3 regions of the Salinicoccus roseus genome follow, and region 3 is predicted to be linked to each of the others. Evidence: riboswitches for the same ligand, from Rfam matches in the RefSeq annotation. Region 3 holds a riboswitch; each other region holds the start of a gene.
The links. A riboswitch is a leader RNA that binds a small molecule or an ion and turns the genes downstream of it on or off. The one in region 3 is predicted to bind thiamine pyrophosphate.
Positions count from the first base shown of each region.

Region 1: linked by a shared signal. The riboswitch ahead of EDC33_RS05365 (ABC transporter substrate-binding protein) and the one ahead of EDC33_RS03260 (ECF transporter S component) in region 3 are both predicted to bind thiamine pyrophosphate.
Region 2: linked by a shared signal. The riboswitch ahead of EDC33_RS04575 (YkoF family thiamine/hydroxymethylpyrimidine-binding protein) and the one ahead of EDC33_RS03260 (ECF transporter S component) in region 3 are both predicted to bind thiamine pyrophosphate.

Region 1 is NZ_RKQJ01000001.1:1,053,172-1,062,938, forward strand. It holds gene EDC33_RS05350 (LCP family protein) at 1-540, shown strand, start outside; gene EDC33_RS05355 (DUF2538 family protein) at 553-1,017, shown strand; gene EDC33_RS05360 (GNAT family N-acetyltransferase) at 1,028-1,450, shown strand; TPP riboswitch at 1,553-1,651, shown strand; gene EDC33_RS05365 (ABC transporter substrate-binding protein) at 1,760-2,752, shown strand; gene EDC33_RS05370 (ABC transporter permease) at 2,769-3,551, shown strand; gene EDC33_RS05375 (ABC transporter ATP-binding protein) at 3,535-4,299, shown strand; gene EDC33_RS05380 (acyl-CoA dehydrogenase family protein) at 4,286-5,326, shown strand; gene EDC33_RS05385 (DUF4956 domain-containing protein) at 5,449-6,138, opposite strand; gene EDC33_RS05390 (polyphosphate polymerase domain-containing protein) at 6,141-6,878, opposite strand; gene EDC33_RS05395 (MerR family transcriptional regulator) at 7,030-7,779, opposite strand; gene EDC33_RS05400 (spore coat protein) at 7,920-8,147, shown strand; gene EDC33_RS05405 (spore coat protein) at 8,177-8,479, shown strand; gene EDC33_RS05410 (MarR family winged helix-turn-helix transcriptional regulator) at 8,525-8,941, opposite strand; gene EDC33_RS05415 (hypothetical protein) at 9,048-9,767, opposite strand, start outside.
Region 2 is NZ_RKQJ01000001.1:880,993-890,759, reverse strand. It holds gene EDC33_RS04615 (hypothetical protein) at 1-448, opposite strand, end outside; gene EDC33_RS04610 (helix-turn-helix transcriptional regulator) at 472-654, opposite strand; gene EDC33_RS04605 (DUF7916 family protein) at 790-1,707, opposite strand; gene EDC33_RS04600 (DUF1572 family protein) at 2,071-2,586, shown strand; partial or broken gene EDC33_RS04595 (MFS transporter) at 2,759-3,442, shown strand; gene EDC33_RS04590 (O-methyltransferase) at 3,522-4,181, shown strand; gene EDC33_RS04585 (aldehyde dehydrogenase family protein) at 4,442-5,929, opposite strand; gene EDC33_RS04580 (VOC family protein) at 6,108-6,533, shown strand; gene EDC33_RS04575 (YkoF family thiamine/hydroxymethylpyrimidine-binding protein) at 6,579-7,163, opposite strand; TPP riboswitch at 7,244-7,340, opposite strand; gene EDC33_RS04570 (AEC family transporter) at 7,520-8,443, shown strand; gene EDC33_RS04565 (SDR family NAD(P)-dependent oxidoreductase) at 8,604-9,341, shown strand; gene EDC33_RS04560 (BCCT family transporter) at 9,608-9,767, shown strand, end outside.
Region 3 is NZ_RKQJ01000001.1:609,737-619,503, reverse strand. It holds gene EDC33_RS03285 (TIGR00282 family metallophosphoesterase) at 1-668, shown strand, start outside; gene EDC33_RS03280 (2-oxoacid:acceptor oxidoreductase subunit alpha) at 768-2,507, shown strand; gene EDC33_RS03275 (2-oxoacid:ferredoxin oxidoreductase subunit beta) at 2,507-3,373, shown strand; gene EDC33_RS03270 (ABC transporter ATP-binding protein) at 3,501-5,222, shown strand; gene EDC33_RS03265 (ABC transporter ATP-binding protein) at 5,215-7,038, shown strand; TPP riboswitch at 7,087-7,177, shown strand; gene EDC33_RS03260 (ECF transporter S component) at 7,246-7,824, shown strand; gene EDC33_RS03255 (ABC transporter ATP-binding protein) at 7,827-9,230, shown strand; gene EDC33_RS03250 (energy-coupling factor transporter transmembrane component T family protein) at 9,223-9,767, shown strand, end outside.

The sequences.
Region 1 (9,767 bases), 440 kb from region 3:
TTCTACTGGGCGAACGAGGAGCATCTGTTCACGATCTCCAAAACCCTCCGTGATGTGCTCGATATGAAGGAGCCGGACCCGTATGACCTCATCAATGTCCGGCTGTCGGACCATATCGTGCCGTACCAGTTTGTAGACGACTACTATCTGGATGAATTCGAGCCGGAAGAGAAGCCGTACTTCATGCAGGAAGGCTACGAGAGCCGGTTCGGCGACGGCTTCAGCATTCCGGAGGACAACCCTGAGGACAGCATCGAAGGCGAAGATGATGTCGAAGAGGCGTCCGGCGAGCCAAGCCCTGAAGAAGCGACGGGCGAGGAAGCGACAGGAGAACAGCCGATGCAGGAAGAAGCGACGGGCGAAATGCCAGGCGAGCAGACGACCGAAGAGGACAACTACTGGCCGCCGGAAGACGGCAACGGTTCTGAAGGCATACAGGAGGAAAGCACGGAGCAGTTCAACTATGAGGAGAACACCGGCGAATACTACGACAACAGCACTGGCAGCGCGGACTTGGACCGTGCACAAAATGAATACTAGGAGCGGATTGTGATGCGGAAGACGTATGACAAGGAGACGAACATCAACGAGATGTTCGATTTCCTGGAAGATCAGATCAAGCACAGCGGCGAGCCGAAGATCGAAGATACGTATTTCTATCAGAACCACGAGCACAAGGAGATGTACCAGTCGATCCGGGGCTACTTCAGCGAATCGCAGAAGAATCCGGAAGTCGATGCGGCGTGCTACATCATCGCGCTGCCGGACATCTACAAGCGGATCAACATATTCGAGCTCATCTTCCCGATGGACTGGGTCAAGGAGGACGGCCGGCTGTCCGAGCCGTTCAAGCAGCTCAGGCCCCACATCCAGTATTTGGCGCTCGCAGCGGCTGAAGCGAGCGGCATCAAGTTCAACACGAAGCCTGCCCTCTCACTCGGCCTCGAGTACTGGAACCTCGAGCAGTTGAAGATATTCTGGCAGTTCACCGCCATCCGGCGCAAGAATGCAATGTAAGGAGGATTCCATGGAAATCAAAGTGGCTGACAACAACATCATGTACAACCAGTGCCTTGAAATCAGAAAACGCGTCTTCGTCGAGGAGCAGAACGTCCCGATGGACCGCGAAGTCGATGAATATGAAGACACGGCGACGCACATCCTGCTCATCGATGACGAGCCGATCGGCACGGTCAGATACCGTCCGGCCTCAGAGGGCATGATCAAGGTCGAACGCATGGCCGTCCTGCCCGAGGAACGCGGCAGGAAGCTCGGTTTCAAGCTGATGGAGTTCGTCCATGACCATGCCCTGGAGCATGGCTACACCCGCGCCAAGCTCGGGGCTCAGGTGCACGCGATCGACTTCTACAGGAAGCTCGGCTACACCGTCAGTTCCGATGAATTCGAAGATGCGGGCATTCCGCATGTATATATGGAGAAGGCACTGTAGACAGTGATCGACACCCGGATGGCATCCCGCTGTCCGGGTGTTTTTAAATAACCGTTTGGACATGAAAAGCGTCCATGATATAATGGATGTGCAAAATGAATAGAAACAGCATAGGGGAGCCGTCATGGCTGAGAAGGTGAATACCTGACCCTTGGACCTGATCTGGATAATACCAGCGTAGGGAATGTGCAGATTATACGGCATCCGTATATCCTGCTGCAGCTCTTTGACGCCTCCAGATAAGGAAGGTGTTTTTTTATACCGTTTTTGCGGTATGGGAGGCACCCGATCTTGAGAGGAGATTTTATCATGAAGAAATTATTGTCCATCTTTATACCGGTACTGCTGCTCGCAGCATGCGGCGGGAACGGGGACGGCGGCCAAACGGAGGACGATGGGCTGACGGAAGTCACCTTCGTACTCGACTGGACGCCGAATACGAACCATACAGGCATCTACGCCGCGCAGGCGGAGGGCTACTACGAGGAAGCAGGGCTCGATGTCGAGATCATCCTGCCGGGTGAAGCGGGTGCGGAACAGACCGTTGCGACGGGCAACGGGGACTTCGGCATCAGTGCCCAGGAGAACGTCACACAGGCACGCCTCCAGGACGTATCGATCGTTTCGCTGGCGGCCATCATACAGGATAATACATCCGTCTTGGCTTCACCTGAGGAATATGGACTTGAGACGCCATCCGACCTCGAGGGCCACACTTATGGGGGATACGGCTCCCCGATCGAGGAGGAGACCATCGCCTCCATCATGCAGGCGGATGATGCCGATATTGAGAATGTCGACATCATCAACATCGGCGACACGGACTTCTTCACCGCCGTACAGCGTGATGTCGACTTTGCATGGATCTACTACGGCTGGACTGGCATCGAAGCGGAACTGCGCGACTTCCCGCTCAACACGATCGACTTCACCGAGTATTCCGACGCTCTCAACTTCTACACGCCCGTCCTGATCACGAACGAAGAGATGATCGAAAATGACGCCGAAACCGTCGAGGCATTCACAGAAGCGACGGCCGAAGGCTATCAGCTTGCGATGGACGACCCGGAAACGGCGGCACAGCACCTGCTCGATGCAGAGCCGGACCTCGACGAAGAACTCGTCATGGCGAGCCAGGAGTGGCTGACGGACGTCTATCAGGGGGATGCGCCCTACTGGGGCCATCAGGAGCGGGACGTCTGGGAGAACTATATGAACTGGATGTATGAAAGCGGCCTGATCGAATCCGAACTCGACGTCGACCAGGCGTTCACGAACGAATACCTGCCTGGTGGAGAGTAAATTGGAGGAATAGCGAATGCGACGAATTTCATCATGGAGCGTGATTCCACCGCTCCTTGCGATACTGGCCATACTGGTGATCTGGCAGCTGGCCGTCTCGCTCTTTGACATCCGTGACTGGGTCCTGCCAAGCCCGATGCAGATCATACAGGAAGGCATGGATATCTATCCGCGCCTGTTGGGCCACAGCCTCGCCACAATACAGATTGCACTCGGAGGGTTCGCCCTCGGCGTAGGAGTCGGGCTTCTGCTCGCCATACTGCTCCATCTGATGCCGCGGGCCAAGGAGAGCATCTATCCGCTGATGGTACTTTCCCAGAATGTGCCCATCATCGCCCTGGCACCGCTGCTCGTGCTGTGGTTCGGCTTCGGCACACTACCGAAGATCCTGATCATCACACTCGTCTGCTTCTTCCCCGTCGCAGTCTCACTGATCGACGGATTCAGGCAGACCAATCCGACACTGCTCAACTACATGCAGATGATCGGCGCGTCCAGGCGGCAGATCTTCTTCAAGCTGGAATGGCCGAGCGCCCTGCCCTACTTCTTCTCAGGCCTCAAGATTTCAGCGACATACAGTGTGATGGGCGCCGTCATCGCGGAATGGCTCGGTGCCCAGGAGGGGCTCGGCGTCTTCATGACCGTCGCCTCCTCCGCATTCCGGACGGACCAGGTATTCGTCGCCATATTCGTCATCATGGCGATCAGCCTGCTCCTCTTCGGCTTCATCATGGTGATGGAAAAATGGCTCGTGCCATGGGATACGGACAGGAAAGGAGCGGATGATGATGACGAATAAGCTTGAGGTCCACAACCTCACACACACGTTCAATGGCGGCAACACCGTGCATGTGCTCGATGACCTGTCCCTCGATGTGGCAGATGGTGAATTCGTCACCCTGCTCGGACCCTCCGGCAGCGGCAAGAGCACCATCTTCAACCTGATCGGTGGACTCTACAGGCCCGATTCGGGCGACATCTTCATCGACGGTATCCGCGTCAACGGCACGCGCGGCAACATCAGCTACCTGCCCCAACAGGATTCCCTGCTGCCGTGGCGGACGATCGAGGACAACGTCACGCTCGTCCAGGAGATCACCGGCTCCGTCGATAAGGATACTGCCCGGGAGTGGCTCAAGCGCGCCGGACTCGAAGGATATGAAAAGTCCTACCCGAGCACGCTGTCCGGGGGCATGCGCCAGCGCGTCGCCTTCATCCGTTCGCTGCTCAGCCCGCAGGAGCTGATGCTGCTCGATGAACCGTTCGGTGCGCTCGATGAGCTCACCCGCCTCGATATGCAGGACTGGCTGCTCAAGATATGGGAGATGGACCGGCGCTCCGTCCTCTTCATCACCCACAGCATCGAAGAGGCCATCTACATGTCCGACCGGATACTCATCCTCTCCGACAAGCCCGCCCGCATTGCACGCGAAATAGAAGTGCCGTTCGAGCGGCCTCGGAATCATGACATCATCCTTGAGGAGTCATTCACCAAGCTGAAACGCGAAATCTATCATATGTTGAGAGCAGGTGATGAAGATGATTGATGCACAGATCACCGAGACGGTCAGACGGCACGCGGAAAGCATGGAAATTCGAGGAGAAATGGATGCTGAAGTGCTTGAGCTGATATATGAAAGGCGGCTCTTCAAGCTGTTCACCCCGAAGGAAGTCGGCGGACGAATGCTCGATCTGCCGGAAGCGCTGCATCTCTTTGAAGACGCGGCATGGGTCGACGGCAGCTTCGGCTGGCTTGTACAGATCGGCTCCGGAGCCGGCTTCTTCGCCACCGTCATGGAACCCGATGCAGTCAGGAAGCTTTTCACACCGCAGGAGTTCTACATCGCCGGCAGCGACCGCCCGATGGGCACTGCACGCAAGGTCCGGGGCGGCTATATGATCGGCGGCACCTGGCCGTTCTGCAGCGGCGCCCAACACGCAAGCCTCTTCACCGTCACCTGCCGGATTGCCTCCAATGATATGGAGGACGGCAGGGTGCGGGCATTCGCCCTGACGCCGGAGCAGGTTTCGGTCGAGAAGGACTGGAATGCGTTCGGACTGAAGGCGACCAGCAGCCATACCATCCGTGTGTCGGATGCATTCGTTCCTGAATCCTACCGGTTCAACGTCACAACCCCGCATTTCCATTTCGACCACCCCGTCTATCATTATCCGTTCACGGCGTTCGCCACTGCCAACATCGCATCGACGGCCATCGGAATCGCCCGGCATTTCTTCGAGGCGTCACGTGGCCACATCGACGGGAAGAAGGCGGGATGGATGGACAAGGCGCCGGAAAGGTACGGTCATGTCGACATGCTGCTTGAAGAGAAGGAAGAGGCCTTCATGCAGGCACGGAAAGACTTCTACGATGCAGTGGCATCATCTTGGCACACCCATCTGGACGGCCGCCCGCTTGATTCCTACCATTTGGATGCGGTCGTACACTGCAGCAAAAAGGTCGCCAAAGCCGGTCTGGATGGCGCCCAGGCCCTCCACCGCCACCTCGGCATGGAGGTGCTGATGGAAGATCACCCACTGAACCGCATCTACCGTGACCTGCATGTGGCATAGCAGCATGGCCTGCTGGTCGACGACACCGGAAAGCTTTAAAGGAGTTCTGGCTGTCCAATCATATACTGAAAAAAAGCAGGTTCCAGAGTCTATCATACTCTGGAACCTGCTTCTATTTTGTGTCAGAACCCGAGCCGCGACACATTCAGCGTCACCTTCATGTTGGCGTTCTTCGTCCGAATGGCATCCATCAGCGTCTTGTCCCGGGTCTCCTTCTTCGTGCGCACCCTGTACTCGAGCATGTACATCGTGCCGAGGTTCGTCGTTTCGATGTTGACGAGCTCGTTCTGTTCGAGATATTGGCGGAACACGTCGTCGAATGCGCCTTCGAAATGCATGTTTTCAGGTATGGTGATCTTGAGCACCTTCTCATCGGACCCCTTGCTGCCGTAGTCGGTCTTGTGCATCAATCCGATGATCAGGCTCATGAGGGCTGTGAATATGACGGCGAGCAGATAGAATCCGAGACCGCATGCGATGCCGACGACCATGCCGAAGAAGATGAACGCGATGTCCTTGGGATCGCTCATGGCGCTCCTGAACCGGATGATGGAAAATGCGCCAACGAGTCCGAATGCGACGGCGACATTGTTGCCGATGACGATCATGATGATGGCGACGACGACACTCATGATGACGACCGTCTGGACATAGGACTGCGAGTAGTTCACCCCGTGGTGCGTCCATTTGTAGACCAGCGTCACCACCGTACTCAGAATGGCGCTCAGGATGATTGCGAGCAGGAGCTCGATGACCGTAAACGTCGTCGTTTCATTGCCGATTTCAAAATACTGCTGTACAAATTCATTCATTGTTATCCCTTCCTTTTCTCATTTACGGCATGTTCGATGCCTTTCGTTTCAACGTCGATGCTGGTGCAGAATTTGGATACCCCTTCCTTCCGGAGCCCGTGGGCGGACAAAATTTCCGTCAGCCAAAGCGGGATGCTTGAAGACATCTTCACTTCCATCACGACAAGACCTGGGTCGATGAAGTGGGTCCCGTGCGGTCCGTCCTCTATATTCAGATCATCCGAACGGCAGCGCAGGTTGTAGTCGAACGTCACCCGGAGGTCGTCCTCCCGTATGCCGTGGAAGGCCTGGCGGTCATAGCTCACGACCACCTGTGGCGCGAGGTTGTAGAGCCCCTTGAAATGGTCCGCCTCCCTGAATATCTGCGGGTTCGTCGCCGCTTCCACCACATCGCGCCCCCCATATATGTAGTCATATGCTGCATGCAGCGGCAGCCCCGTCCGTCGTTTGTTGACCACATTATTGTACTTCTGCTTCACTTCGAGGAATGCCGTACTGGTGAGGTCGGCATCATCATAGACCCGGAGCCTCAGTTTCTGGCGGAACCTGAGCTTATTGCGTGTCTCCGTATAGATCCTGCCATCCTCGGAGTCGAAGTACAGGCTGACGATGTTGTACTTCCCATCCGTGCCGAACCGGTCGAAGCGCATATGTGCGGCTATTTCCCGGGCAATTGCTTCATACGTTTCAAAGGGGATCAGATACTTCACTTCCCTGCGGCTGAAAACTTCAAGTGCCATGGTCATTCTCCTTTCTTCCTCCTGCATGGTTCAAATGTACATGTGGATTATTAAAGGATGGTTAGACGCTGATGATAAGTCCTTTAAAAGACGGTTAATCGGCAAAATGAAAGGCCCGCCTCCCGGATGGGGAAACAGGCCAAACCTTGCGTTATTCTGCATGGGCGACAATCGCATCCCGCAGGAATTCTGCAGCACCCGGTGCGATATCATCATAGTATTTCCTGAAGCGTTCGTCATATACATACATTTCGGCGAGCCCCTGATGGGCTTCTCTGGAATACGTGCTCCATGTGAACAACAGCCATTCCTTATGCAGCCGGGCAGCCTCCCGGGCGCGGTCTTCCGTCGGGTCGTCCGCAGCCTCTTTCAGGACTGCCTTGAGCGCGGCTTCAACCGCCGTCATCCTGTCGTAGTCCGCTTCCGACATGCCCATCCATTTCTCGTTGGATGCCTTGACGGTGTCCTCCCCGTACTTCTCACGGATCTCTTCGCCGTACTGCGCCTCATTTTCCTGTAGCTTCTCATCCTTGAATCCTTCGAACTTGTCCTTATCCTCCATATCTCTGCCTCCTTCTTTCGCTTCCAACGTCTCTTCCACATTCCGTATCAGCCTATCGATCCTGCTGCGTTCTTCAAGCAGCTGCGCATGGTGCCGCCGGAGTGCCGCTTCCGCGTCGAAATCCGGGTCCTCCATGATCTGCCTGATTTCATCAAGCCGCACCCCGAGTGCCCGGTAGAACAGGATGAGCTGCAGCCGGTCCACTTCCGCCCATCCATATATCCGGTAGCCCGAACTGTTGATGCGGGCGGGTGTGAGCAGTCCGATCTTGTCGTAATACCTGAGTGTCCGCCGGCTCACTCCGGCGAGATCGGCAAGTGCCTTCACTGTATACTCCATATTTCCTCCTCCTCACCTTCATGATAGACCGTGACGCTGCGTTAATGTCAACATACATTATATCCGGAAAAGTTTATATTCCGCTTCCCGGGGTACGCTATAAACGAAAGCCGATTGAATAGAACGGGAGGAGGATGGACATGGCGAAGAAGAAGGATAAGAAACAGAATAAAAATGCAGAAAAGCCGGAGCTTGCGGTGCATGAGACACTGGAACTCCATGAGGTGATGACGGTGAAACAGTCATCGCTCCTCAAGGCCGGCATGATGGAATCGCTCGTCGAGGATGCCAAGCTGCGTGAAATCATACGCAAGGAACGCAAGATCTCCAAAAAGGCGATAGATGAAATACAGGAACTTCTGCCCTAGGGGCGGAACGATGGAAAGGAGTGGTATGTATGGAAATGGAGGAAATGCTTGAACAGGCAGGAGAAAAGCGGGATGAGCTCATCGCCACGGAGATGCTCGTCACGGCGAAGGCCGCCGTCCGCACATATGCCGTGGCACTGACGGAAGCGGCGTCCCCGGAAGTCCGGGACGTGCTGAAGCGGCAGCTGACGCAGGCGGTCAACCAGCATGCACGGATCGCCGACTACATGATGGAGAATGGCATGTATCATGCCCACAGCGTCAAGGATCAGCTCAAAAACGACAAGAAGAAAGTGAAGACCGTAAAGAAACTCACCAAAAAAGATAAATAGATGCAGAAAATCCCCCGGAACCTTCAAATTCCGGGGGATTTTACATCACAGATGGATCTTTTCAAGAATGTCGGTCAGCGCCTTCTTCTCATCTCGATCCAGCTTCTCAAGTACGTCATCCGTCACTTCACAGATCTTCTCTTCCAGTTCATCGAGCGTCTCCCTCGACTGTTCCGTCACTTCGAGGTATGAGGCCCGCATGTCATCATGATGTTGACGTTTGATGAGATAGTTCTGGTCGACGAGTTTTTGGACGGCCCGTGAAATCGAGGTCTGCTCCCGCTTCAACCGTCCGATGAGCGTCTTCTGTGTGATGCCCGGCTCCTCAGCCACCATTTCGATGATGTAGAGCTGCTCCCTCGACAATGTACCGTACTTCGTCCTGAATTCGGCCAGATGATCGATTTTCGCATTGAGCAGATAGATGTATCTGCAGACATTCCGTGTATTCAATTTACTCATAGATAGTCAACCCGCTTCTTTGACATATTACTCTCCCTCACATTATGACAATCAAGGTGCCATACTCCATAGTGGCAGTAATGCCACCAGATGGCAACCATTCATTTTAACGGATGCCTTCCAGCTGGGACTTTTCTATATATCCTATGGAAGCGGCGGTGCCCAATTGCACGTATGTAGGCAGATGTGTGTCGGTACTTTCAAGATGGGTGGTGGTCCCTTCGAATTCGCCGATGATATCGGCCATATAATGGATGAGTGACGTAATCATATCGATATGCTGCTGCGAAATCGGCGGATGATTCATATGGATCAGTGGATTGCGCCGGCGGCGCGATGGGAACATGATTGTCCGCACCCACTTGAGCTCCTCCTTAGTGAGTTCATCCCGGGACTTCAGTTCGATGGTCAGGAACGGGTCCCGATCCTTCTTCCGGAAGGCCGCCTCATACTGCGTATCGAAACGGAAGACTTCAATTGCCTGGAGCTCCCGCCGCAGCAGATACTGGTCCGACTCCTCCTGGACGAAGAATACAGTCCCGGGCCGCACCGCAAATGCTTCAAGCGCCTCGTCATACCGCTTCACCGCCCCGACGATCTTCGAATAGTCGAACAGCATCTGGTTGGCGAGCGATGGCACTTCTGCCTTCCGCGTCAGTGTGATGCTGATATGCGCATTGCTCAAGTACGCCTTGTCTGTGCTCCAGAAGAGTCTGGAAAGTCTAAGGTGTTCTTTCTTAAGTTTTTCATACCCCTTTACAGTCAAATCATGCATCATCTGTGGAGGTGCCAGCCTTTTTTCGACCAGCAGGCCGATGAGGTCGTG
Region 2 (9,767 bases), 270 kb from region 3:
CGATGTTAACAAATATTAGGATAATGGTGAAGGCAATGATGCTGCTGATGAACATCAAAAGGTCAAATCTGAAACTGCTTGCAATCAGGCTCTTTACGAGCAGTTCAACAAGTGTCATAAAGATGGCACCGATGATGGATTCCATAAAGTAGATGCCAAAACGGCCAAAGAAACGGCCTTTCTTATAGGGAAGTTCCTTTTTCACTATTGGAGAATATATCAACGCATCGGATTCATCACGTACGGATATAGTGGTAAATATGATGAATGACAGCATGAAAAAGTATAGATCGTTCATCACCATGTCGGTTTCCCATACCCCCATCGCCACAAGCAGCATGCGGGTAATCATATAAGCCCACATGAGCAGCAGGGTGGTGATGGCGGCCTTGCCAGCTGATTTTCTTGCACGTTCATCCCCTATGAACCGATTGAGCAGATGTTCCATGAAAATCTCCATCCTTTAACTTATTAATATTCATCCCAGAAGAGGTCATCCAATGTGCATCCAAGTGCCTTGCAGATTTTAATGCATAATGCCAATGAAGGGTTGTACTCCCCCTTTTCGATCAGATTGATTGTCTGGCGGCTGACCTCCACCTGTTCGGCCAGTGCTTTCTGGGTGAGATCCCGGCTGGCACGTGCGCTCTTCATCTTCAGATTCTTCGCCAAGAAATCACCTCTTTCAATTCAAATGTAATAAATAAATTTCTAAATGTAAAATATATATTACTTTTAGTATACAAGTACCCGGGAAGAAGAAGTATAAACATTCAACTCCCAGAGATTCTAGCGGTGGATGGAGCGGGCCATGCGTACATAAGTATGGCGGCGCCCCCGGATGGTGATGGAATAAGCCATGATGTTCTCAGGTACCGCGATGCCGTAGAATCCTGCATCACCGATATGATGGATGTCTGCACCGGCCATCTTGGCGGCGAGGGCAATCTGCCGGATGGTCGATTCATCCGCGCCTTCCTGGCTGGTCCCGATGGTGAGCATGGCGAGTGCGCTTTTTGAATGGACGTATGAAACATATTTCTGTGCATCTTCAGTTGTGATGCCCGGCACAGTACCGGGTGACGGCATCAGGATGACGTCTGCACCGGCATCGATGAAGGCATCGAGTGCGGATTCCGAAATGATGCCGCTGCCGGTCTCACTCGTCACACCGGCACCATGCATCTTGCCGGCGATGATGAGCGCGTCACTTCCGAAGGTTCTGCGTGCACGCTGGATGGCGTTCGTGATCTCGACGTTCGTCACACCGGTTTTCGGGTTGCCGGTGAGGCAGATGAAATCGAAGCCGAGCGATTTCGCCTGTGCAAGTGCCTCCTCTGAAGCGATGCGGCCTCGGTCAATGGCGTCCAAGGTTTCAATCTGTTCGGCATTGAGGTCCACCGGTTCCAGGTTGAGGCCGACCGGTCTGCCGGTGAGTCTTTTTATTTCATGGATGACCTCTTCCGGGTTTGATGGGGTGAAGCCCCTGACTTCAGGATTGAAGACATCGAATACGTTGAAGAGCAGCAGGTCGGCGCCGAATGATGCCGTGAGTTCCGCATTCGTCACATCCGGATAGAGCGGCGGTACGGTCGCCATTGTCTCGGCCAGCATAGTCCGGCCCTCACTTGCCTTGATCGATTGCTTCAGATCCTGGCCTGTCATATTGAGGAAGTCGGAAGCGGTGCAGTCGAGCAGTCTTTTCATGTATATCGTCCCCTTTCATATTAACTTCATTTTATCGGTTTGCAGGATATTTTGATAGGTGGGAAGGTTTATTGTCGTTCGTGGGTGCGGCCAGTGACAATTGGGCCTCCAACTGTCATTCGCGGGAGTGACGAGTGACAATTGGGCCTCCAACTGTCATTCGTGGGTGTGACGAGTGACAATTAGGCCTCCAACTGTCATTCGCGGGTATGACGAGTGACAATTAGACCTCCAACTGACATTCGCGGAAGTGACGAGTGACAATTAAGCCTCCCCCCTCCCATCCTTCCAAACCATTGGCAACGGCTTCCATTTCAGCTATAGTGAAAGTAGTAATTTTCCAAAAACAAAGGGGAGAGCGCCATGAAATTTGAACAGGAGTTCCTGAATGTCATCCGGGCACGGTTCAAGGAGATCAAACGGCTCGGTGACCGGACGCTGGATCAGCTGTCGGATGAAGATATGCACTGGCGGTACAATGAGGCATCGAATACGATTGCGGTGCTGGCGAAGCATCTCAGGGGCAACATGTATTCCCGCTGGACGGACGTATTCACGTCGGACGGGGAGAAGGCGGATCGCGGCCGGGATGATGAATTCGAGGATGACCTCAATTCAAAAGCGGATGTGATCGCCGCCTGGGAGGATGGCTGGCAGATATTCTTCAATGCACTGAACAGCTTCACTGTGGATGACCTGCTACGCACCCAGAAGATCCGGGGGGAGGACCATACGATCCTGGAAGCGCTGGAGCGCCAACATTCACACTATGCGACGCATATCGGACAGATGATGTTCATCGGCAAGCAGATCAAAGGCGACGACTGGCAATCGCTGAGCATACCGAAGGGGAAATCGGAGGAATACTTGAAATGGTAGACGGACGGGGAAGCGTAGCAGACGCTTCCTTTATTTTATGAAAGCGGTGGGAGATATGGCTAGAAATCAAGGGCTCGAGGTATACATAGGTGATCCAAACAGAAAGGCAGGACTGTACCGGCGGACGCTCCTGATCGTCGTCATCTCACAGATCTTCGGCGGCGCGGGACTGGCTGCAGGCATCACGGCGGGGCTCATCCTGACCTTCTTCCTGCGTCCGGACCCATTCGAAGTGGCCCAGGTGATTGAAGCGGAACGGCAAAGGGCTGGTACATTCGACGCGACGGAGCGGACAGAGAACGACCAGCGCGGCATCATGCTTGCCGCCCTCATCATGGTCGTGACACAGATCGTCATGGTTGCGGTGATGACGATGACGCCTGTACATATGGGCCACCACGGCCACGACCTTGGGGCCATCGGCATGGTCATCGGTTTCCATATCGCCGGCATGTATCTGCCGTCGCTCTTCACCGGGATACTGATCGACAAGATCGGGCGCGTGGCGATGACGATTGCGGCGGCGATCATCCTGCTTATGGCAGGCATCATTGCAGCGGCCGCACCAGGGGGGTCGTTTGCCATGATGGCCGTTTCCCTGACACTGCTTGGTGCCGGATGGAACCTCGGCCTGATCAGTGGGACGACGATCCTGGTTGATGCGACAGTCCCCGATTCCCGGGCGAAGACGCAGGGGACGGTGGATGTGCTGATTGCGCTCTCCGGTGCAGCAGGCGGAGCATTATCCGGCATCGTGGCTGCGGGCGCCGGGTTCGGCTTCCTGTCGATTTCAGGCGGTGTGCTCGCACTCGGCCTCATACCGGCACTCTATCTCATGCACCCGGAAAAATATTGATCAGCGCAGAGAATTTCGAGTTTTCCACCCCTGTCTGTGCGGGTAAACGAGGAAAAATAAAATGATGGAGGCTCGGAAAATGGAAGAGACATGGAAAGCAGTGGATGAATATTTCGAAGAGAAGCTCAAGACGACGGACGACACGATGGCGCATATACTGAAGGAGACGGATGATGCCGGCATGCGGCAGATCGAAGTGTCGAAGGCACATGGCAAGATGCTGTATCTGATGGCGAAGATGATCGATGCCAAATCCATCCTTGAAATCGGAACCCTCGGCGGCTTCAGTACCGTATGGCTTGCCCGTGCGCTGCCGGAGGACGGGCGCATGGCGACGATTGAAGCGGATCCGAATCATGCGGAAGTGGCGCGGCGGAACATCGCTTCAGCGGCGCTTGCGGCACCGGTGGATGTCATTGAAGGGCAGGCGCTGGATCGGCTGCCGAAGCTGATGGAGCGGGGATATTCGCGTTTCGATCTCATCTTCATCGATGCGGACAAGGAGAACAATGTGGAGTACCTCAAATGGGCGCTCAAGTTCTCCCACAAGGGCAGTGTCATCATCGTCGACAATGTGGTCCGGCAGGGACGCATCATCGATGATACTGAAGAGAAGGCAATCCCCTATATCCGTCAGATGTTCGATATGCTGGAGCATGATGGACGCATCGAATCGACCGCCATACAGACCGTTGGACAGAAGGGCTATGACGGCTTCCTGATGGGGGTCGTGAAGTAGAGGGCATTCATCTAAACAGAATCTTTACTTTCCCTTAAAAGGATATCAACATTCCGTTGATATCATGGAATCAGCATCAGAGCCACCTCCGGATATCTGATGCCCCCCAAGATCCCTTATAAATATCAACTGGTTTCAATGCACCCAGATGCGTTGTCTGCCCCTGTGAACGGATTGTCCCCCGTTCACAGGGGATTTTTTTATGTAGAATAAAATAAAAAATCCAGGCAACCTGGAGTGGTCACCTGGATATGCTGGATTTATTGTGGAATATGCGGAAGGTCCTTCGTCTTCGGAATGTTGATGGAATGGGAGTCCACATATTCGAGCATGCCTTCTTCACCGTATTCGCGGCCGATGCCGGACTGCTTGACGCCGCCGAATGGATAGCGGATGTCGAGTCCCTGGATCGCTGCGGTGTTGACCATCGTCACACCGGCTTCGATGCGCTTCGCGATTTCGATTGCGTGCGCTTCCTCGCCCCAGACGGAACTTGTCAGTCCAAGTTCACTGTCGTTTGCGAGTTCGACCGCATGGTCGTCATCCTTGAATTTCAGGATCGGCACTGCCGGGCCGAACTGTTCTTCTGCCACGATGCGTGCATCGTAGTCGGCGCCGAGTACGACCGTCGGATACATGAAGTAGCCGTTGTTGAAGAATTCCTCATCTGCAACGTTGCCGACTTCCCTGATGTCGTAGCCGTTCTGTCTGGAGTCTTCGATGAGCTCCTGGACGAATTCGAGCTGGGCCTTGTTGTTGACCGGGCCGACCGTCGTCTCTTCGAGCGTCGGATCGCCGATGCGCAGCCATTTTTCTGCGGCTTCCATATACTTCTCGACGAACTGGTCGTAGATGGATTCATGCACATACATGCGTTTTGCGATCATGCAGATCTGGCCACCTGTGAGGAAGTTCGAAATGACGACACGGCGCATGGCTGCTTCATCATTCACATCGAAGTCGTCGAGGAAGATGGCAGGGTCGTTGCCGCCGAGTTCGAGCGTGACGTTCTTGATCGTGTCTGCTGCCGCCTTCATGATGTGGCGGCCTGTATTCGTACCGCCGGTGAAGGCGATTTTGCGTACCTTGTCGTTTGAAGTAAGCTCAATACCGATGTCTGCATCCCCATTGACGATGTTCAGCACGCCTTCAGGGAATTCTTCTGCGACCATCTGTGTCACAAGCGTCACAGTAAGCGGCGCCATCGGGCTCGGCTTCATCACCATCGTATTGCCGGCAAGCAGCGCCGGTGCAATCTTCTCGGTGGAGAGTGCCAATGGATAATTCCATGGACTGATGGCGGATACCACCCCGATCGGGTCATGGCGCAGGATGTTCTTGCCGCGCTCGTCTTCGTTGACTTCTTCCTTGTATACGCGTTCTGCGTTCTCCACTGCATACTCCATGAACATGAGGGAAACCGTCAATTCACCTTGTGCATCATAGATCGGCTTGCCGTGCTCTTTGGAAAGCAGTTTGGCGAGATCATCCTGGTTGTCCTTTATCTTCTGTATCCCTTTCTGCATGCGTTCTATGCGATCCTTCATCTCTGAATGTTTCCAGGATTTGAAGGCTTCATCTGCAGCGTCGATCGCCTGCTTCGCCTCTTCGACTGTATTTTTCGGCCAATAGCCTGCCGTTTCCTCCGGTTTTGCCGGATTTTCACGGGGGGCGTGATCCTGTGCTTCGACTATTTCGCCATTTATATATGCATTCACTGTCAGTGGTGTCTCAAGTTTAAGTGCCAATGTGATTGCCTCCTTGTATCATTACTGGTTATCCATTGTCGTTCTTTCCCGGTTGGGCGGTGCGTGAAACATCATGCAGCGGGGGCCGGCCGGCCCCACACGCATTTCTATTTTATGGTATATTGGAAGTGTGAAAATGCTCCGGATTTACGCATCCTATTCGCAAAGGGGAATTGCCATGGACAGGATCAATCTGATTACGCTCGGTGTAAAAGATATGTCGACTGCAGTCGACTTTTACCGCAAGCTTGGATTTGAAGCATCACTGGTCGGCAGTGAAGAAGCGCTGGAAATCGTATTTTTCAGGATGAAGGGTTCAAAGCTCTCCCTCTATCCGCTGGAAAAACTGGCGGAGGAGACCGGACAGCCGGTACCTGATGGTGGATTCAATGGCGTGACGCTCGCCTATAATGCGAAGTCCGAATCGGAAGTGGACCAGGTTCTGAAGACTGCCGGCAGAATCGGAGGGATGGTCGTGAAGGAGGCGGCCCCGACGGACTGGGGCGGCTATAGCGGCTACTTCACAGATCCGGACGGCCACTACTGGGAAGTGGCATATGGCGCGGACTGGGAATTCGACGATAATGACATGCTGATCATCTGATACAGAAAGAGGGGAGCCCGGCCGGGCTCCCCTCTTCATATCGTCCTAGCTGTTCGACGGGCTGTTTGCTGAAATCGTGAATGTCATCGTCGTGTGGCTTACCGCTTCCTGTACTTTCGTAAAGGATGACTCCATGGCGCTGAAGATGTCCGGCACCGTCCCGTCGAGCCGCGTGGCGTAATGGGATGGGCTCACCGTGACGCCGGCCTCCTTCGACAAGTCGATCTGTTCGTAGATGACATCCATATAGTCGGTCGTATTCATCGGATAGAGGGCGAACTTGCATCCTGCCTTCTGCTGGACGTCTTTTGAAGGTGCATTCAACCGATCCGGGGATGCATCCATGTAGGCATCCCCGGAAGAATCACCCGGACAGCCGATGGAGAACGTTCCGCTCATCTCGACATGTTTCCCCGTCTTGGCCGCCTCAAGGTAGATTCCCTGGACGACATCGAATACATGCTCGATCCGTCCACGCACACACGTCGAGACGTCATCCGTCTCTTTCCACACCTTCGATGTGTCGACCCGATCCAGTGCGCCGAGGATCACTTCCGCGAAATCATCGCTCATCACACTCAAGTTGAACTGGCAGCCCGCAATCCGTTCTGTTCCGCATTCCTGTACCATAATCATGCCTCCAATGATTTTATTGAAAATGAAAAAGCTGCACTCCCGAGGGAATGCAGCAGATGTATGGAGTGGTGCGGACATACAAGGCTGCACTTCCCCACGCTGGTGTTATCCAGATCGGGTGGTAAGGGTCCGGTATCTCCGTCTCAGCCTAAGGCGCCCCCAGTGCATCGGTATGCAGTTTTTCATTACAGTTACCATGATAGTGGATTGGGGCCTGGCGTGTAAAGCGGTATGGGAATCAGCCCCGGGATGTATATTCTGAAGTGGAAGCGCTTGAAGAGGCAGTGCTTTGGAGCGGGCCCCGCGCAAAGTGGTAGAATATAGGGGTGAGAGTAGAAAGGAGGGAGGATATGGCATATATCTCCCTTGTATTTCTGGATGTCATACTGCCGATCCTGATTCTGCTCGGCGTCGGTGTCATCCTCCAGAAGAAGTTCGAATTCCGTCTGCGTCCGATTGCGAATCTCGTCACCTACTGTTTCCTGCCGGCCGCGGTATTCCTGAACATATATGAAGCGGACATCGACTTTGAACTGCTGGGACAGCTCGCATTGTATCTGGTACTGTTCATTACTGCAATGATGGTGGTCGGTGAACTGCTCGCCCGGGGGCTCGGCCTTCGCGGAGGGGAGCGGACCGCGCTCAAGAACAGTGTCTCTCTGATGAACTCCGGCAACTACGGGCTGCCCGTCAGCCATCTCGTATTCAGTGCCAACCCGGTGGGTGTATCTGTGCAGATCATCGTGCTCGTCGTCCAGAATCTGCTGACGTTCACATATGGCCTGTACAATCTGCGGTCCAATGCGAAATCCGTCGTGGAACTCTTCCGGGAACTGCTCCGGCTGCCGATCATCTATGCACTGGCGGCCGCGTTCATCCTGCAGGCAATTGACGTCGAACTGCCGAGTTTCATCAGCGTGCCTGTCGAGCAGCTCGCCGGTGGGTTCGCCGCGCTCGCGCTGCTCCTCCTCGGGATGCAGCTTGCACAGATCGAGATCCGTTCCTTCCACAGGGTGATCGCCTGGAGCGCACTCGGCCGGCTGGTCATCGGACCCGCAGTCGCCCTGGCCATCATATTCATGCTCGGCATCGAAGGCGTCATCGCCCAATCGCTCTTCATTGCGAGCGCGTTCCCGACCTCGAGGAATACTGCGACCCTCGCACTCGAATATGATGTCGAACCGGAACTCCATGCCCAGGTGGTCCTTTATTCCACGGTACTCAGCAGCATCACCGTGACATTCGTCATCTATCTGTCCATGCAGCTGTTCTAGATGGGGGCGGTTGGAGGGCTAATTGTCACTGAGTGTCCGAGTGAATTACAATTGAAAGGTCCAACTGCCTTAATTCAGACACACTTATCGTGTTTCAGTCATCTCTGGCTGAGGTATATGTATAGTGAGTCAGATGGAGTCATCGAAAGGGGAAATGATTTTGGAACTTAAGGATAAAGTTGCGATTGTAACAGGTGGCGGATCAGGTATTGGTTTAGCTACAGCGAAGGCGTTCCTGGATAAAGGCGCGAAAGTCATTGTGGCTGATTACAATGAAGAGTCTGGTAAGAAAGCAGAAGAGAGCCTCAAACAATATGGGGATATCCTGTTTGAGAAAGTGGATGTCTCCGTTGAAGAGGATGTCAAAAACGTCGTTGCTCTCGCCGTTGAAAAGTTTGGACGACTGGATGTCATGTTCAACAATGCCGGAATCGGTGTCCAGGGCGAGACGCACAAGCTTTCCTACGAAGACTACAACAAAGTAATCAAAGTCAATCAGGACAGCGTATTCTTCGGTTCAAAATACGCAATCCCTGAAATGCAGAAGGTGGGCGGCGGTGCAATCATCAATACAGCCTCCATCCTCGGCAGTGTCGGCGAGCCGACAGCATTCGCGTACAATGCGTCCAAAGGCGCCGTGAATCTGATGACGAAATCCGTCGCTTTACAATATGCCAAGGACAACATCCGAGTCAGCGCAGTTGCTCCCGGCTACGTCGAGTCCGGTATGGTGAACAGGGAAGCATTGGGAGATTATTACGAAACTCTCGTAGACAAGCACCCAATCGGCAGACTTGGTGAACCGGAAGAAATCGCACATGCGGTCGTATTCCTGGCGGAAAATGAATTCACTACAGGCACCACACTTCTTGTGGACGGCGGCTACACAGCCCAGTAATGTAGTGGATAGTGCAGGCACCAGACCAAAAGTCTGGTGTCTTTTTTTGTTTTTCTCAATTCTTTTTATTAAAGTCTTTATCTTTGTTGTAAAAAGTAATATAATAGCTTAATGGTTAAATTATTAGTATACTCTCAACATTTTAAATTTGTTTATTTTTCACAATAGTGTTGATTGGGCCTTATAAATTTGTTAGGTTGGGACAGAATATCAAACGTAATATTACATATTTTTAAGTCAACAATTAAATTATCAGGAGGTTTTTGATGAAAGAAAAGGCAAAATTGGATTCATTCATTTTTTGGCCGTCCATCGTCGTGCTGCTGTCGCTGACCATACTGCTGGTCGTGTTCCAGTCTTCAGCAGAAACGATGCTCAACGGGATGCTTACGGCAATCAATACACGGATGGACTGGATCTTCCAGT
Region 3 (9,767 bases):
CACAGGTGGCGATCGTCAATGGAGAGAATGCCGCCCATGGCAAGGGCATCACCGAGAAGATCTACAAGGAGCTGCTGACTGCGGGGGCGGATTTCATCACGCTCGGCAATCATGCATTCGCAAAGCGTGATGTGTATGAATTCCTTGATGAGGACATACGCATGATCCGCCCTGCAAACTTCCCGGAAGGTGCTCCGGGCCGTGGCCATGGTGTCGTGAATGTCAATGGGGTGAAACTGCTGATCATGAATCTGCAGGGCCGCAGCTTCATGGATGCCATCGATTGTCCGTTCAGAAAGGCGGACGGCATTCTTGAAGAAGTGGAAGCCGATGAGATATTCGTCGATTTCCACAGTGAGACGACAAGCGAGAGCCTGGCGATGGGACATTACCTCGACGGACGGGTCGACGCCGTCGTCGGCACCCATACACATGTCCAGACGAATGATGAGCAGGTCCTGCCGGAAGGGACGAAGTATATAACCGACGTGGGCATGACCGGCTTCAGGGATGGCATACTCGGCATCCGCAAGGAGGAGGTCATCGAACGGTTCCTCCATCAGCTGCCCGTAAGGCACAATGTACCGGAGGAGGGGCCGGGCATACTTTCCGGAGTGATCATCGACACGAAGACCAATAAGATAGATACGATCCGCATCAGGGAATAGCGGTCATCCAATAGGCTGATTTTCGCTGAATACGTAGTATGAACATCGAAAATTGCCCCGAATTTTGGTATATTAGATAAGGATAAGGAGGCAATGTGTATGAATGAACAATTGTCATGGAAAGTCGGCGGCCAACAGGGTGAAGGCATTGAATCGACTGGAGAGATCTTTTCGACGACGCTGAACCGCATGGGTTATCACCTATACAGCTATCGGCATTTCTCGAGCCGCATCAAGGGTGGCCATACCAATAATAATGTAAGGATTTCAACTAAAGAAGTCAGGGCGGTCAGCGACAACATCAATATTCTCGTCGCATTCGACCAGCAGACGATAGATCTCAACAGTCATGAGCTTGTTGAGGGCGGCATCATTCTTGCCGACAGCAAATTCAATCCCGAGAAGGATGAGGATCTGGATGTACAGCTGATATCCATCCCATTCACCGCTACGGCGAAGGAACTCGGCAGCCAGCTCATGAAGAATATGGTGGCGATCGGTGCAAGTGCCAGACTGATGAATCTGGAACTTCAGCCATTCAAGGATATGATCTATACCATGTTCATCAGAAAGGGGCAGGAGATCGTCGATTCCAACCACGAGGCGCTGATCCAGGGCTATCAGCTGATGGATGATGAAATGGACACGCTCAGGGGAGATTTCGAAATGCTTCCTTCCGACAGCGACCCGCGCCTCTTCCTGATCGGCAATGACGCCATCAGCTTCGGTGCACTGAACGCAGGCGTACGGTTCATGGCGGCATACCCGATCACACCGGCGAGTGAAATCATGGAATACATGATCTCGCATCTGCCGAAGGTTGGCGGTACGGTCATCCAGACGGAGGACGAGATCGCTGCGGTGACGATGGCGATCGGTTCGAACTACGCCGGTGCCAGAAGCTTCACTTCTTCAGCCGGACCGGGCCTGTCACTCATGATGGAATCGATCGGGCTCTCAGGAATGACGGAAACACCGCTCGTCATCGTCGATACGATGCGGGGTGGCCCATCGACCGGACTGCCGACCAAGCAGGAGCAGTCCGACCTGATGCAGATGATCTACGGTACACACGGTGACATCCCGAAAATCGTCCTTGCCCCGTCGGATGTGGAGGATGCATTCTATACGACGATAGAGGCGTTCAACCTCGCGGAATACTACCAGGTGCCGGTCATTCTGCTGTCTGACCTGCAGATGTCCCTCGGCAAGCAGTCCTCTGCACCATTCGACATGTCCCGCGTGGAGATCGACCGCGGCAAGACGATCACCGAAGACATCGAGGGGCAGGAGGATGACTACTTCGAGCGCTACAGCGACGAAGAGGACGGCATATCACCACGACCGATCCCGGGCACCAAGGGCGGCATCCACCATGTCACAGGCGTGGAGCACAGCACGGTCGGCACCCCGAATGAAGGGCCCGAGAACCGTCAGCTGCAGATGGATAAGCGCATGAGGAAGCTGAAGGACTTTACGATGGACGAACCGTTTAAAGCCAGGGGCGGTGTGGAGAGCGAACTGCTCATCCTGAGTTTCCTGAGCGTCAATGGTGTCGCCAATGAGGCGGCTGAACGCATCGATGCGGACATTACGACCATCAACCTCAAGCAGATCCACCCATTCCCGATAGATGCACTGAGACCATATCTGGACGGTGCAAAGGAAATACTCGTGATCGAGCAGAACTACAGCGCACAGCTGCAGAGTGTACTCAAGATGAACTATCATGGACACGACAGAATCCGTTCCCATGTCAAATACGATGGCACGCCTTTCAAACCCAATGAAATTGAAACGCATATCAATTCAATTCTTAAAATAAAGGAAGTTATGTAATGGCGACATTCAAGGATTTCAGAAATAATATCAAACCGAACTGGTGTCCCGGCTGTGGAGACTTCAGTGTCCAGGCAGCCATACAGAAAGCATGTGCGGCAAATGGACTTGAGCCGGATGAGCTCGCAGTCATCACCGGCATCGGCTGCAGCGGCCGTCTGAGCGGCTACATCAAATCATACGGCTTCCACGCCACGCACGGACGCAGTCTGCCCGTAGCACAGGGGGTCAAGATGGCGAATGATGACCTGACCGTCATCGCCTCCGGTGGCGACGGCGACGGCTTCGCAATCGGCATGGGGCATACCGTACATGCACTGAAGCGGAACATCGACATCACCTACATCGTCATGGACAACCAGGTGTACGGCCTGACGAAAGGGCAGACCTCCCCGTCATCCGATAAGGGCTTCGTCACGAAGACGACGCCTGACGGTTCCAAGGAGACGCCGATCCAGCCGATCAAGACGGCCATGGCGAGCGGAGCGACATTCATCGCCCAGAGCGTCAGCTCGGACATCAAGCAGCTGACCGCCATCATCCAGCAGGCGATGGACCATAAGGGCTTCAGCTTCATCAATGTATTCAGTCCGTGTGTCACGTACAATAAGGTGAATACGTACGACTGGTTCAAGGAGAACCTCATACCAGTCGAGGACATTGCCGACTATGACCATACCGATGCACAATCGGCGATGCAGAACATCATGGCGCATGAAGGGATGCTGAAAGGCATCATCTACCATGACGAGGAAGCGAAATCCTATCAGGAGAACATCGACGGCTACCTCGACCAGCCACTGGTCAAGAAGGAAATGACGATCGAAAACGACACATTCGATGAACTGATGGCCGAATTCAGATAGGATGCAGTAAAATACACCTGAAGTAAAGAAGCTTCAGGTGTATTTTTTATTTTGTCTGTAAAAAAAGACAGAATTATGTCATAATTGATTTAATACTTCGGTAACCGAAAGAAATGGGTGGAAAGAATTGCTGACAGTCTATAAATACGCTCTGAAATATAAATGGTTCATCGCAGTGGCACTGTTCTTCATGTTCATCGAACTTGGTGTGGAGCTGCTGCAGCCGTACCTCATCTCGAAGGTGATCGATGACGGCATCGTCGCCGAGGACATCGATACGGTATGGTTCTACTTGGCCGTCATGTTCGCCATCAGCATGGCCGCATTCATCAGCGGCATCATCAACTCCTATTTCTCGAGCCATGTCGCCAACAGTTTCAGCTATGACTTGAGGACGGCACTCTTCAGGAAGGTCCAATACTTTACACTGGCTACACTGTCCAAGTTTCCGACATCCAGCCTGATCACCCGCATGACGCAGGATGTGCTGCAGACGGAGATGCTCCTCTACATGTCGCTGCGCATCATCCTCCGCGCCCCGCTGCTCGTAGTGGGGTCGCTCATCATGTCGTTCGTCGTCAATCCGACACTCGGATTCTACCTGTCGTTCCTGACACCGCTGCTGCTGATCTTCCTCATCTTCACCGCCCGCAAGGGCGGGGAGGTCTTCCTGCGCGTGCAGAAACGTCTGGACAAGATCAACCGCTTCATCCAGCAGAATCTGGAGGCCGTGAGGCTGATCAAGGCGAATGACCGTGAAAAGTTTGAAATCAGCAAGTTCAGTAAAGTCGCCGGCAGGCTCAGGGACGATACGATCTATGCACTCCGGCTGATGGAGTCCATCATGCCGGTACTATTGCTCGTCATCAACGGCAGCCTGCTGATCGTCCTGTGGATGGCTTCGGATCTTCTGCAGAACAACACCGTCCAGGTCGGGGAAGTCGTTGCGGTCATCAACTATGCCCTCCGGATGCAGGGCGGATTCTCGATGTTCGCATTCATCATCATCGCATTCAGCCGGTCCAAGGCTTCCAGTGAACGGATGGCGGAAGTCCTGAACACACCAGTCAGTGTGAATGACAACGATGAAATAAAGAAGGTGGACCGGGCGGGCACAGTAAGATTCGACAATGTATCCTTCAAGTATCCGGGGTCCACACGCTATGTGCTCCGGGATATCACTTTCGACATCAAAGAGAACGAAAAATTCGTCATCATGGGCGGCACGGGTTCCGGCAAGAGCACACTGCTCGGCCTGATTCCGAAGATGTATGATGTCAGGGAAGGTGATGTCTATGTCAACGACATCAATGTGAAGGAATGGAACGAGGAAGATCTGCGGCAGACCATCGGCTATGTGCCGCAGTCTGCAGTCCTCTTCTCCGGCAGCATTTTTGAAAATCTGTTGTGGGGGGACCTTGAAGCCGGCGAATCCGAAATCTTCACCTCCACTCAGAAGGCGCAGATCCACCGCTCGATAGAATCGTTCGACCATCGCTATGATACGCGGGTGGGACAGCGGGGCGTCACACTTTCCGGCGGACAGAAGCAGCGCCTGTCGATCGCACGGGCCCTTGTCAGGAAACCAGGTATCCTCATCCTCGATGACAGCACCTCCGCACTCGATATCCGTACGGAATCGGCACTGTGGGAGTCCATCAAGGATGAGAATACGACGCGCATCATCGTCACGCAGAAGGTCATTACGGCAAGGATGGCCGACCGCATCCTGCTCCTCGACAATGGGGAGATCAGTGCGCTCGGAAGCCATGAAGAGCTGGTGGAACAGTCCGAACTCTACCGTTCCATCGTCGAATCACAAATGGAAGGGGGGCAATTGGATGATTGATTTTATCAGACGGCCATTCGGCCACGAACCGGTCCTCAAAAAGGAGGAGATCGGCCGAAAGAAAAAGAAGGAGGACCAGCGGGCGAACGACATCACCGGCACCCTGAAGCGGATGTGGCAGTTCATTTCGGAGGAGCGGGCGCTTCTATACGGCATCATCTTCCTCGTGACACTGACCAGCCTGCTGAGCATCACAGGGCCCTTCCTCGTCGGGTATATCGTGGACAACTACTTCATACCGGGGGAGATGGACGGACTGTCCACCATACTGCTCTTCCTGCTCGTCGTCTACATCCTGCTGTCATCGACGCAGTATACCGCCGCCTTCTTCATGGTGGGGCTGTCCCAGAGGACGGTCTATAAGCTGCGGAGCCGGCTGTTTTCACATATGCAGAAACTGCCGGTATCATTCTATGACAAGCGGCAGCACGGCGAGCTGATGAGCCGCATGACCAATGACATCGAAACGATTTCACAGACGCTCAATACATCATTCATCCAGTTCACGACAAGCATCGTCACGCTGATCGGTACGATCAGCGTCATGCTTTATCTGAGTCCACTGCTCACACTCCTCACCGTGCTGATCATCCCGGTGCTGATATTCGCTGTAGGCTTCATCACAAGGCGCACCGGACCGCTCTATAAGAAACGGCAGCGGGCGACCGGTGAACTGAACGGATATATCGAAGAGATGGTATCCGGGCAGGAGATCGTCAAGGTCTTCTCGCAGGAGGAGACGGCGATCCGCAACTTCAATGAAAAGGCGGGAAATCTCAGGGACATCACCTTCTGGGCATTCCTGTACGCTGGCTTCATCCCGAAAGTGATGAACATGCTGAACAACGTCAGCTTTACGATTGTGGCCGGTGCCGGCGGTCTGCTCGTCTTCTATACGGATGGTGTCGTCACAATCGGTACCATCGTCGTGTTTGCAGAATATGCACGGCAGTTCACACGGCCGCTTGCCGACCTTTCCAACCAGTTCAACCAGGTGCTTTCGGCCATCGCCGGAGCGGAGCGCGTATTCGGCATCATCGATTCCGAGCCGGAGAAGGATGAAGGGAAGATCACCGGCAGGACCATAGCGGGTGAGATTGAATTCGATGATGTCTCATTCTCCTATGACCCGACGCAGAAGACACCGACGATCAGAAACTTGAGCTTCAGGATCGATGCAGGCGAATCGGTCGCCCTGATCGGTGCGACCGGTGCCGGCAAGACGACCGTCATGCAGCTGCTGGCCAGGTTCTATGAAACGGATTCCGGAGAGGTCCGGATCGACGGGGAGAACATCCTCGACTACAGCCGTTCGACCGTCCGTTCACAGACGGCGTTCGTCCTGCAGGATCCCTACCTGTTCGAATCGACGATCCGGGAGAACATCCGCTACGGCAAACTTGATGCAACGGATGAGGAAGTGGTCGAGGCGGCGAAGCTTGCCAACGCCCACGACTTCATCGTTGCATTAGAAGAGGGCTATGACACGGTTCTGGAAGCCGACGAGGGCTTCATCTCCCAGGGGCAGAAACAGCTGATATCGATCGCCCGCGCCCTTATCACGGATCCGGCGATACTGCTACTGGACGAGGCGACGAGCAGCATCGATACGGTGACGGAGCTCAAGATCCAGGAGGCGCTCGAGCGGCTGATGAAGGACCGGACAAGCATCATCATCGCCCACAGGCTGAATACGATAAAGGCCGTGGACCGCATCTTCGTCATGGAGCTCGGGGAATTGGTCGAAAGCGGTTCTGAAGAGGAACTCGTCAGACAGCGCGGCCGCTATTACCAGATGGTAGACGACAATAAATGACTTCACAAAATTCAGAAAGTGTACTATGATGGAGCCAACCGAATAAATAACCACCACTAGGGGTGTCCGCAAGGACTGAGAATCACCCTTATCACCTGATCTAGATCATACTAGCGTAGGGAAGTGGCATATTTTACATATAATATGCACACCACTCCGCTAGTGGTGTGTTTTTTGTTTGGAATATATTATATGGAGGCTTTTATAATGGCAAAAAGAAAAGGGCTGACCCTGACCGATGTGCTGATCACGGTCGTCATCGCCCTCGTATTCTCGTTCATCTATTCAATATGGGGCGGCGTCTATACGGCGCTTGAACCGCTTGGACTGCATCTGAACCAGCTGCTGTACGGCATGTGGTTCATCGCAGCAGTGGTTGCCTATCTCGTCATAAGAAAACCCGGCGTGGCGCTGATTGCGGAATTTGCAGCGGCATCGGGAGAAACGATCGTCATGCTGCAGTTCGATGTCATGCTGATCGTGTATGGGCTCATCCAGGGGCTTGCATGCGAAATCGTATTCGCCATCGTGAAATACGAAAGCACATCCCTGATGGTGGCGGTCATCGCCGGCATTTCGGCGGCACTTGCGACATTCCCGCTCGACTGGTACTACGGCTACCTCGGCCAGCTTGCGACATGGAATCTGCTGCTGATGTTCGGCTTCAGGGTGCTGAGTGGTGCACTCATTGCCGGCTGGCTCGCGCACCTGCTGTACCGTGCACTGAAGGAGACTGGTGTACTGAAACTCGTCGGCAATGGCCATGCTGCTGAAGAAGGGCTTTGACCATGTGCATAGAAGTGGAAAAGCTGCGTCTGAAGTTCCCGGAATCGGAATCACCCCTCTTCACCGGCCTCGACCTGAAGATAGGGAAAGGTGAGAAGGTCCTCATCGTCGGACCGAGCGGCTCCGGCAAGAGCACGCTGCTCAATGTGCTCGGGGGCCTCATACCGGATACGATCACGATACCGATGAAGGCCGATAGACTTGAACTGCCCAAATCCAGTGCGTACGTCTTCCAGGACCCGGATTCCCAGTTCACGATGCCGACGGTTGCTGAGGAACTCGCCTTTGTCCTTGAGAACAGGCAGGTGCCAAAGGAAGAGATGAAGCCCCTGTTCATGAAGGCGCTCGACATGGTCGGACTTGATGTGGCGCCGGAGCGTGCCATACAGACACTCTCCGGGGGAATGAAGCAGAAGCTCGCCATCGCCTCGGCACTGCTCCAGCAGGCGGACACGCTGTTCCTCGATGAGCCGACAAGCATGCTGGACGGCAGATCGGCGGCCCATCTCTGGGATACCGTCAGGGCCATGTGGGATGAGCTGACCGTCGTCATCATCGAACATCGTGTCGAAGCACTATGGCACAGGGTCGACCGGGTGATACTGATGGATGACGCCGGTGGGATCGCATGTTCCGCACCCCCTGAGGAGATGCTGGAGGTGCATCGCCGACTGCTCGACCAATATGGCGTGTGGCATCCACGTTCTTGGGATGAGGCCCCGCACCTTCCGAAAATTGCACCGCAATCCAGCACATTGATGGAAGCAAAAAACCTCTCCATCAAGAGAGGGGGCAGGCACCTTCTGACGGTAGACAGCCTGAGGATCGGAAAAGGCGAGTGGATTACACTTGAAGGGGATAATGGAACGGGCAAGTCGAGCCTGCTGCTTGCACTGATGAAACTCATCCCTTCGGGAGGGAAGGTGCTTTTCGGAGGCGGTCGGATCGGACGGACGCGCCATCTCGGCGGCAGGGTCTATCCGGTCTTCCAGAATCCGGAACTCCAGTTCATTACGAACCGTGTGTTCGATGAAGTATTCATCAACCTGGAGATGCACCATGATGACAGGACGGCACGCCGGGAGACCGGCGCACTGCTCGAACGCTTCGGACTTTCGCATGTGGCGCATCTGCATCCGCTCGAAATATCCACCGGCCAGAAGCGTCGTCTGAGTGTAGCAACGGCAGCAGGCGGGGTGCCGGAAATCCTCATTTTCGATGAACCGACTTTCGGTCTGGATCAGCGGCATGCCTTCAATCTGCTCACGATGATCCACGAAATGGTGAAGCGGGGGACGAGCGTCATCATGATCACCCACGATGCGGAGATCATGAAGCGTTACCCCTCGAGACGCCTCAATATTGAGGACGGCCGACTTGTGGAAAGGGGGGAGGTATATGTCTGAAGCGGTGAAGCGGTACATCACATTCGCCGACCGGGTCAATCCCCTCGTCAAGATCCTTGTGGCCGTCGCGCTTTTCTTGACCGTCATCCTCATCCATGACCCGAATCACCTTTTCCATCTGGCGGTCATCATGTTCATTCTGCTTCTCCTGCTGAGTGGTGTGAAGTACATCTATATTGGACTCCTGACGGGCGCCATCCTGTTTTTCGGCTTCATTTCAAGCCTGTATATGATCTTCTACGGCGAGGGGACGACGACGATCTTCCGGTTCGGCATCATCCATGTCACCGAAGAAAGTGCTGTACGCGGCATCCACATCATGATGCGCGGCATCACACTCTCCTTCTTCGGTGCACTCATCGTCTTCACGACGCGGATTACCGATGTCTTCTACAGTCTGATGCAGCAGGGGAGGCTGAAGCCGAAATATGCCTATTCGTTCATGGCTGCAGTCCGTATGGTCCCGATCATTGCCGGTGAATACATGGCACTCAGACGGGCGCGCAAAGTGAGGCGGGCGCTGATCCACCGCAAGTA